DNA from 3 places in the Pontibacillus sp. ABV4_188 genome. Region 3 is predicted to be linked to each of the others. Evidence: riboswitches for the same ligand, from Rfam matches in the RefSeq annotation. Region 3 holds a riboswitch; each other region holds the start of a gene.
The links. A riboswitch is a leader RNA that binds a small molecule or an ion and turns the genes downstream of it on or off. The one in region 3 is predicted to bind cobalamin.
Positions count from the first base shown of each region.

Region 1 (3,282 bases), 1.7 Mb from region 3:
TAGGAATTGGACGCCAAGAGGCTCTAGCATTTCTTTAGACCAGGCTCCACCGGTCACAATCACTTTCTCTCCAGATAAAAAATCACCATCAACATTGACACCTGTTACACTCCCACCTTTAAAGGAAAGAGTGGCATCTCCATACAAGATACGTGCCCCATGTTTTTGCGCTCCATTTATCAACGCGTTTCTAAGCGCCCTTCCATCCACTCGAGCTCCTCCGCTAACATAAACAGCTGCATACTCTAAAGAGATAGGAGGAAACATTGCTTTCGTCTCCTCATGAGTCAATTTCTTAATTTCTCCTATTTCTGGTGCATCCTCGCGACGTTTTTCAGCGAGCGCAACGATTTTATCAAGCTTTGCATCTTCCGTATGAAGCTTTAGTGCACCCACACGCTTATATCCTGTTTCTGTTTGCCCATCTCTTTCAAGTTCCTGAACCAATTCAGGGTAATACCGAGCACCATTTTTCACTAGCTGATACCAAGCTTTGTTCCTTCGCTGAGAAAGCCAGGGACAAACCATACCTGCTGCAGCATCTGTAGCCTGGCCTGCGTCTTGGCGATCAACCACCGTCACCGGGACTCCTTTTTTAGCTAAATGATAAGCAGTGGAAGCCCCCATAATACCCGAACCAACTACTATATATGACTTCATAATAACACCTATTCCTTCATTTCTTTGTACGCTGTCATTTTACAAGATAATAACCTCAGACTCAATTTCCCACCAATCGACATATTTCCCGGGTAATTTATGAAATGATTAACGAATAGCTGACCGCTTTTTCCGATTCTCTTTCCGAGCAGGTGCCGTTTCGTATAACCGTTTCTCTTCCTGGGTTTCAGCCAAGATAGGTGGAACTAAAACAGGCTTTCCGTCACCATTAACAGCAACCATGGTCAAAAACGATTCTGTCGTTAAGGTTTCTTCGTTCTTAAGTAGATTGTGTGCTTTAACCTTAACATAGACCTCCATAGACGAATTCCCTGTGTAGGTTACGCATGCTTCTAAAGAAAGCGAATCCCCTACCTTTGCTGATGAAAGAAAGTCTACAGAATCAATAGACGCTGTTACTACAGCACAATTAGAATGTTTCATAGCAGTAAGGGCAGCAACCTCATCAATATACGCTAAAATCTTTCCTCCAAAAATAGTGTCTAGGTGATTCGTATCTGGTGGTAACACCAACCTCGTTTGGATAATCCTTGAGTGACTAACTGTTCTTGCTTTCATCCATAACTCCTCCCCTGTAACATCAGTAAAAAGAACACACATGGAGATCCTACACATTATTTCAACGGATGAATTTGAGAATAAAAAAACACCTTCTATAAAGAAGATGTATAAAAAACGCTCAAATAAACTCAGAAATTATCTGAGTTTAACTTAATGTCACATCCTCCTATTACCCGTAGGATTAATTACCTTGCTTTATGGCAGGTCTCCTGACTTTGATTCAACAACTCTTCAGCCCTTCCCGACCTCACAAAAAATCAGTGGATAATCTGAAGCATCTCATCATTACAGTGGCGGGAACCGTGCTGGACTTTCACCAGCTTCCCTTTTCAACTTTTCTGTCACCATAAAGCGCGTATTCAATTTTCCCCATTATACCATAAAATACATATGAAAAATCCATCAGATTACCGGCGTATACTTGCCCTTTTCTATCTCATTCTAAAAATATTAGAAGTATTCATTGCGCCCTGAACTTTTTTCCAATCGCAATATACTTTAAAATGGTTATTGACACCCCCTCATGTTCATGATAAAAATTGAATAACATAATATGAACGAATTGCTTTGAAGGAAAGTAAGTAACTCCTCTGTCCCTGTCTCAGAGAGCTGATGAGTGGTGTGAAATCGGTACAAACAGAGAGAGCGAATTTCATTTCTAGAGCTTCTATGCGTGAGCCATGGACGGTGACGACCGTTATACGTGTAAAGTCATGAAACATTCGTTTCATAACTAGGGTGGTACCGCGATAAAAGTCGCCCCTACATTTTGTAGGGGCGACTTTTTTGTTTTATAAAATTATACGTTTGAGAGGAAGATGAGAATGAGTCAGCAAGAACAATGGTCTTCAAAGATTGGATTTATTTTAGCAGCAGCCGGGTCCGCAATAGGACTTGGAGCTATATGGAAATTCCCCTATATTGCAGGACAAAACGGCGGAGGGGCTTTTTTCATCACTTTTATCGCTTTTACGATTTTATTAGGATTACCATTATTGTTGGCGGAGTTTTCCATAGGACGTACAGCGCAAAATAACGCCGTTGACTCTTATCGCACCATCGCGAAAGGTACAAAGTGGCACTACGTTGGGATATTAGGGATGGTCACTTCTTTTATTCTATTATCTTTTTATAGCGTCGTTGGCGGATGGATTGTTATTTATCTATTGAAGACTATAACCGGAGGTATGTCAGGACTTTCTTCACCTCAATATGGAGAAGTGTTTGGTCAAACGATATCGAATCCTCTACTTAGCATTAGCGTCCAGCTCTTATTTATTTTAATTACAATACTTGTTGTTTCAAGAGGAGTTCAAAAGGGAATTGAGAAAGCTAGTCGTATCATGATGCCTGCTCTATTCGTATTATTCTTAATATTAGTGGCAAGATCTTTAACTTTAGAAGGTGCAGGAGAAGGAATTGCTTTCCTCCTTCAACCAGATTTCTCAAAAGTAACATCCCAAACGGTATTAGAAGCAATGGGACAATCATTCTTCACATTAAGCGTAGGGGTTTCTGTAATGGTTACTTACAGCTCCTATCTTCCTAAAAATCAAAGTCTACCTAAGGCAGCTTCATCAATAGTAGGAATTAATATATTAATCGTTTTATTAGCAGGTTTGGCCATTTTCCCTGCCGTCTTTTCTTTCGGACTTGAACCAGGCTCTGGCCCTGTACTTCTATTTAACGTTCTCCCTACAGTGTTCAGTCAAATGCCTTTAGGAATGGGCTTTTTTACAGCCTTTTTACTTTTATTCTTATTTGCCGCTTTAACCTCTGCCTTTTCCATGCTAGAGATTATTGTGTCTGTTCTATCAAAAGGGAATGAAAGATTACGTCAGAAATATGCGTGGATCATAGGTCTATCCATCTTTATTGTGGGTATCCCTTCCGCATTATCATTCGGCGTTCTCGGAGATGTAACACTATGGGACAAAACCATTTTCGATCTGGCCGATTATGCAGTCAGCAATATATTAATGCCTACAGGAGCATTGTTAATCTCTATCTTTGTCCCCTTAAAAATGAAGAAATCTGACC
Region 1 covers NZ_CM149975.1:3,139,488-3,142,769, forward strand. The annotation lists gene ACYX4O_RS16105 (NAD(P)/FAD-dependent oxidoreductase) at 1-660, opposite strand, end outside; gene ACYX4O_RS16110 (acyl-CoA thioesterase) at 769-1,239, opposite strand; cobalamin riboswitch at 1,425-1,606, opposite strand; T-box leader at 1,801-2,009, shown strand; gene ACYX4O_RS16115 (sodium-dependent transporter) at 2,067-3,282, shown strand, end outside.
Region 1: it holds a riboswitch for cobalamin, as region 3 does, so the genes downstream of both, ACYX4O_RS16110 (acyl-CoA thioesterase) here and ACYX4O_RS03785 (ribonucleoside-diphosphate reductase subunit alpha) in region 3, are expected to answer to the same signal.

Region 2 (3,282 bases), 1.4 Mb from region 3:
TGCTAATGTCTCTCATGAGCTCAGAACGCCTATTTCTATGTTACAAGGCTATAGTGAAGCCATTGTAGATGATATTGCTGAATCCAAAGAAGATAAGAATGAATTAGCCAAGATCATTTATGATGAGTCTCTCAGGATTGGAAGACTTGTCAATGAATTACTAGATCTTGCACGAATGGAAGCGGGACACATTCAACTAAATAGGGAGTTTGTTAACATTCATGATTATATTGAACGAATCGTGAAGAAATTCTCAGGATTAGCAAATGAAAAGAATATCTCGATACATGTAGAAGTAGATAATAACCTGCAGCAAGTGTATTTAGACTACGACCGTATCGAGCAGGTACTGACCAACTTGCTTGATAATGCTATTCGACACACAGAACAAGATAAACAAGTTTTTGTCAGAGTAACGGAAGAAGATGCTGTTCAATTCTCCATACACGATCAGGGTATTGGGATAGCAGATGAAGATTTACCATTTGTGTTCGAGCGTTTCTATAAGGCAGACAAGTCACGCAAGAGAAGTGGAGGAGGTAAGTCAGGAACCGGGTTAGGGCTCGCTATTGCTAAAAATATAGTAGAAGCTCATAAAGGTTCCATTTCTGTGCATAGTAAGCAAGGAGAAGGAACAACCTTCTTGTTCAAGCTTCCAAATGATTGCGAATCATGACGAACAATCTTGTTTCCTATGAAACCATCTAGAGATAAGTACTTCCTTTTCTAAAGTAACTATGCTACGATACAAACATAATATAATTTCATAATTTAACTATGGTGCTCTCATATGAGAACTGAAAAGGGAATCTGGTTGGAATCCAGAACTGTCCTCGCAACTGTACGTGTGGACGAAAGGGAAATGCCACTTTATATAATTATAAGGGAAGGCTCTCGAGTAGATCGATACACAAGTCAGTAGACCTGCCATGGTTAACCGTTTCAAAGCTTCGAGGATTGAGCGTTTGAGAGACCTATCTTGTCATTGTTTTTTAACGAGATCCGTCATGCTCAAAGACTCTTCCATTAAAAGGAAGGGTCTTTTTTCGTAACAAAAGGTCTGTCTTCGTTTCGTCTCTTCGTAATGCAACGAAACAACTACATATTTTATGGAGAGGTTGGATGAAATGAAACAAATAATGAAAATGATAATGGCGACTATATTTGTATTAGGAGGACTTGCTGCCTGTGGTCAGTCAACAGAGGATGCAAATAGTGGGGAAAGTAGTCCATCTACACAGGAACAGCAAGAACAGCTTGTAACAGTGGAAATTACAACAGATAACGGGGAAGAAGCTATAGCTGAAAAAGAAATTGAGATTGAAGACGGAGCAACTGTAATGGAAGTAATGAAAGAAAATTTTGATATAGAGACGGGAAGTAATGGAGGCTTCATTACTTCAATTGAAGGTGTAGCTCCTAAAGATGGAGAGCAGAAAGCATGGTTTTATTCCGTTAATGGAGAAGAAGCTATGGTCGGAGCAAAGGAATATACGTTAGAATCTGGAGATGCTGTTTCATTTGACTTTCACAGCTGGGAGTAACAGCGATGAACTTATATAAACTAACATTAATCTCATTGCTTGCTGCACTTGCCACCGTTGGAAGATTCTTATTTAGTTTTTACCCAAACGTTCAGCCTGTCACAGCGATTATAATTATTTGTGGTATTTGGTTAGGTCCCTTCTATTCTGTGGTGCTAGCTGTGGTGACTACGATATTATCAAATATGTTGTTAGGCATGGGGATATGGACCTTACCTCAAATAGTAAGCTGGTCATTAATTGGCCTCCTAGCAGGCTGGTTAGGAAAGTATAGGCATGTCGTGCCGATGTATGTATATGCTATATTTGCTGGTGTAAGTGGTTACTTCTTTGGATTTATGATGGCAGTTACATACGGTCAAGTAGGCAATCATTTCTTTGCCTATTGGCTAAGCAGCCTCCCGTTTGACACGTATCATGCTGTTGGTAATGTTGTATTCATGGTTGTACTCTATCCAGTATTGTCTCGTTTGTTTAAACAATATGAAAGTAAAAATATACATTCTTTTAAACACCCCAATCAGTCAATGAACTGATTGGGGTGTTTTTTGTAGTTGATTGTATTAGACTTTTTCAAGATAAAGTTAGTAATCATGAAGACTTGAAGCTGAGAGAATGTTTCCGTTAGCTTTAGTTGAGCGTAAGGTGTGCCTGGAAACCACTCGCTTTCCTGTGGGGAGCTGGTGAGCCTCCTCACGGGAGTCTCGCAGTTTCCAGGCCCGCCTTTGCCATATAAGGATAAACGAAAACATGCCATTTAGAGCGACTCCAGACCTTCTGTTGTGAAATGCGGGGCCATTCATTTTTTCAGCCAGGGCTTGCTCGGGGACTGCGAGACTCCCGCGGGAAAAGGAGCCTAGGGAAGACCCCGCAGAGAGCGAAGCGAATGAGGAGGCTTCCCAGCTCCCCGCAGGAAAGCGAGTAGTCCCCGAGCAAGCCCAAGCACTCATAAACGCAGGCGGACCTTTCCTGCTGAAATATCCAACTCTAATCCTTCCACATAAGTCCCTTATATAGAAGGGTTGTGATAGTAGCTATACTATTTAACATACACTAGATATTATTTGATTTTGGTAGGAAATGGTCTATTCAAACGCTTGGAAATAATTTATAGTATGAAACGAGTGAAACGTTTTACATATTTTTTCGACTAATGTTATGAACGGGAGGTTGACGAATGGATTCCGTATTTCAAGATCTTTATGAGAAATATCATAAAGATGTTTTTCAATTTATATTCTACATGGTAAAGAATCGGGAGCAAGCTGAAGATCTCGTTCAAGAAGTATATATTAAAGTCATGAATTCTTATGATCGATTTAAAGGGGATAGTAGTGAAAAAACATGGATGTTTTCGATAGCCCGTCATGTTACAATCGATTTCTTTCGTAAACAAAAGCGAAAAAGGAATCGGATCATGGATTTCTTTGACTGGGGGGAGCATGGTCATTTAATACAAGATGATCAGCCCATCCCTGAAGAAATTGCGTTGCAGAATGAAGAAATTCAAAAGATGTACCATTGTTTAGAAAGGTGTACGAGAGATCAAAAGACAATAATTATATTGAGGTATATTCAGTCTATGTCTATACAGGAGACTGCTGAAATTTTAGGGATGACTGTAAGTAAAGTGAAAACGACACAACATAGAGGTATGAAAGCACTTCAAACTTATATGAATGAGGAAGACGAGGAGGGGATCAGAAGTGAAACGAAATAAAAATCACAATAGTGACTC
Region 2 covers NZ_CM149975.1:2,197,094-2,200,375, reverse strand. The annotation lists gene ACYX4O_RS11290 (ATP-binding protein) at 1-676, shown strand, start outside; cobalamin riboswitch at 762-946, shown strand; gene ACYX4O_RS11285 (DUF4430 domain-containing protein) at 1,128-1,544, shown strand; gene ACYX4O_RS11280 (ECF transporter S component) at 1,550-2,080, shown strand; gene sigX (RNA polymerase sigma factor SigX) at 2,722-3,264, shown strand; gene ACYX4O_RS11270 (hypothetical protein) at 3,251-3,282, shown strand, end outside.
Region 2: it holds a riboswitch for cobalamin, as region 3 does, so the genes downstream of both, ACYX4O_RS11285 (DUF4430 domain-containing protein) here and ACYX4O_RS03785 (ribonucleoside-diphosphate reductase subunit alpha) in region 3, are expected to answer to the same signal.

Region 3 (3,282 bases):
TTGTTGAACCCCATCCTTTAAAGCCGTCCATTCTTCATTGTCATACCCTCGCTCCGTAAAGTAATCGCCCGTTTGCCACTTCGACCCTTCAAAGTAAGGATAAGCCCCTTTCTCTCGCGCCAGCTCATGACTGGCTTGAATGGTAAGATACGCAATCTTTTCATATAACGAGTCAGCGTACTGAACAGCCTCTTCTGACTCCCAGCGAATCCCTTGTACAGCGAGAAGGTGATGCCATCCGAAGGTTCCAAGTCCAATCCCCCGATAGCGCTGATTCGTGAGCTGTGCTTGTAAGACAGGGATGTTGTTCAGCTCGATGACGTTATCGAGCATACGCACCTGAATCGGGATCAAGCGTTCAAGTGCCTCATCTGGGACAGATTTACCAAGGTTAATACTCGATAGATTACAGACAACAAAATCCCCAGCATCTTTCACAGTGATAATTTGACCATCCTCCGTGTAGTGCTCTTTCACCGTTGTTGCACTTTGATTTTGCGTAATTTCCGTACATAGATTCGTGCAGTACACCATTCCTTTATGGCTATTGGCATTCTTACGGTTCACTTCATCACGGTAAAACATAAACGGTGTACCTGTTTCGAGCTGTGAGACCATAATCCGTTTCATAATGTCGATTGCCGGAACCTTCTTTTTCTCTAAACGAGGTTCATTCACACAATCCCAATACTTCTCTCGAAAGCTGCCATCACCTTCTTTTTCATCATAATAGTCTTCTAAACTATAGCCCATCACCGTCCGTACTTCATGAGGGTCGAACAAATACCAATCTTCCCGGTTCTCTACCGCCTCCATAAATAAATCGGGTAATGTGACGCCCGTAAATAAATCGTGGGTACGCTGACGGTCGTCCCCGTTATTCAACTTGGCATCTAGGAAAGAGAAGATATCACGGTGCCAGATATCTAAGTACACAGCAATGGCACCCTGGCGTTGTCCAAGCTGATCGACACTTACGGCCGTATTATTCAGCTGCTTCATCCAAGGGATTACACCCGAACTTACACCTTTAAAGCCTTTAATATCACTGCCTCGAGAGCGAATTTTTCCGAGGTAAACACCTAGTCCTCCTCCACTTTTCGATAGATTGGCAATGTCTGTATTACTGTCAAATATGCCTTGCAAACTATCATCGACTGTATCTATAAAGCAACTCGATAACTGCCCGTAGCTTTTCCCTGCGTTAGCAAGCGTCGGTGTCGCCACGGTCATATACAAATGACTGAGCGCCCAATAGGCTTCTTTTACAAGAGGAAGACGGTGATTCGTATCTTCTTCCGCCATGAGCGTCATCGCAATAATCATAAATCGTTCTTGTGGAAGCTCGTATAAGCGCCCATCATGATCTGTTGCCAAGTACCGGTCGGCCAGTGTTTTCAACCCAATGTAGGTGAAGAACGTGTCACGCTCTGGAACGATTTCACTTCCTAATTGTTCAACCTCTTCTTTCGTATAACTTGTTAACAGACGTTCACTGTAAATACCTTTTGTATGTAGCGACTGAATAAGAGAATAAAAGTCGGGATAGTCTTCTTCCTTTGTATGGTGGCGATGAAGAGCAGCTTGTTCATACAAATAGTGAGCATAAATTCGCGCACATACAAATGTCCAATCCGGCTCTTCTTCATCCATTTGGTCCAACCCTTTTAAGATCAACTCGTTGTAAAGTTGATGATAGGATTCAATCCTTTTGGTTTGGATCAACTGATCGGCAAGCCTACCTAATCTCTCTACTTCAAGATGTGGATACTCTTTATGCGCCTCTTCTAAAACAGCGTAAATCCCCGTACTTTTTTGAACGATTGTCATGTGATAACCTCCTCTAAAATAAAAAAACCCGTTCCTCTTCCATTTGGGAAAGAGAAACGGATCAAACGACAGGACAACAAGATGAACCAACGTCAGGCTCATCCGGCTGAGGCTATCGTTTCATCTTCTCAATCCCCGAAGAAAAAGAAACTTTTAGCGAGGGCAGGCAGGTCTCCTGACTCGTGCATCGTCCTACTCTGAGCCCTTCCCATGCATATTTCGCACAGTGGAATGTCTCATTTCGTCCACACTTACAGTTGCGGGGACAGTTCTGGGCTTTCACCAGATTCCCTTTCAAGCCTTGAATAGGCACCTTGCAACTCGCTCATATATCAATATATAGTGTTTTATTAATTTTTAATCATATATCTTGTGTATATCGTAATAGATTTCTTTTATAAAATCAAGTCTTGAAGTTTATGTAGATTAGTAGTAATCGTTTATTTTCAAAATCTTTTACAAATAAACTCCCCTTCACATATAATGAGAAAAAGCAATTGGATTAAGGGAGGTCGTTACATTTGCTTTACAGACCTAGAAAACCTGTGGTTCAGAAAGATCTTTCACCAGAAGAACAAGAGTACTTAGAAAGTCTCCCACAACAAAACCACTTGGGTATTCTGGCCATGTTTTTTGGAGGGATTGGCTTTTTATTTGGCTCATTTTATATCTCTATTCCTATTGCCGCGTTAGTATATAGCATCATTACAGTCCGCACGTTTGACCGCCAAAAACACGATAACCCATGGCCATTCTTTATAGGGGTTGCCTTAAGTACGATCGGCATCGTCCTCCACATTTTCAAATACACCCAGCCTATGATATAGATCCTACATAACAATAAATTCAGTTATTCTTCACATCAAAAAACCTGCTCCATATAGGGCAGGTTTTTTGGGTTTTATTTCCCTTTTGTTTTAAACCAGTTCACACAAAGAACAATCAACAATAGAGCCGCAAATCCACCCGTAATAAATTTAATAAGAGCACTGTCTTGATATTGATAGACCGCCACGTACCCCCAAACAAAAACGAGAGGAAACAAGTAATCTTTTTGCAAAAAGTGAAAAGCCAGTGCAATGAGGCCTCCGGCTGTGAGCATAATGACTGCCCACCCAAGCTCCCCGATAGAAAGGATCTCCTCAATTCCATTCCCTTTTACCGCTACAAAAGCTGCAACAATGGTCGCGATTGATGTCCACCCTAAATAGATTGAGAAGGGAATGCGATATTGAGTCGATGATAAACCTAACCCTTGAATAATCGTATACACCACACAAAGCGTAAGTAGTGACAAGGCAATAAACAGGATCGAAGGGTTTGTACCCACTACGACTGATGTCCCCGATAAGATCATACTAATCGGAAACCAAAGACCAATGCCCTTCACGACTCGATCCAATTCTTCGTCTGCAAAAAAAGATTTCACAACAAACCATAGCAGCAACAAGT
Region 3 covers NZ_CM149975.1:748,467-751,748, reverse strand. The annotation lists gene ACYX4O_RS03785 (ribonucleoside-diphosphate reductase subunit alpha) at 1-1,830, opposite strand, end outside; cobalamin riboswitch at 1,979-2,162, opposite strand; gene ACYX4O_RS03780 (cell division protein FtsK) at 2,376-2,657, shown strand; gene ACYX4O_RS03775 (hypothetical protein) at 2,732-3,282, opposite strand, start outside.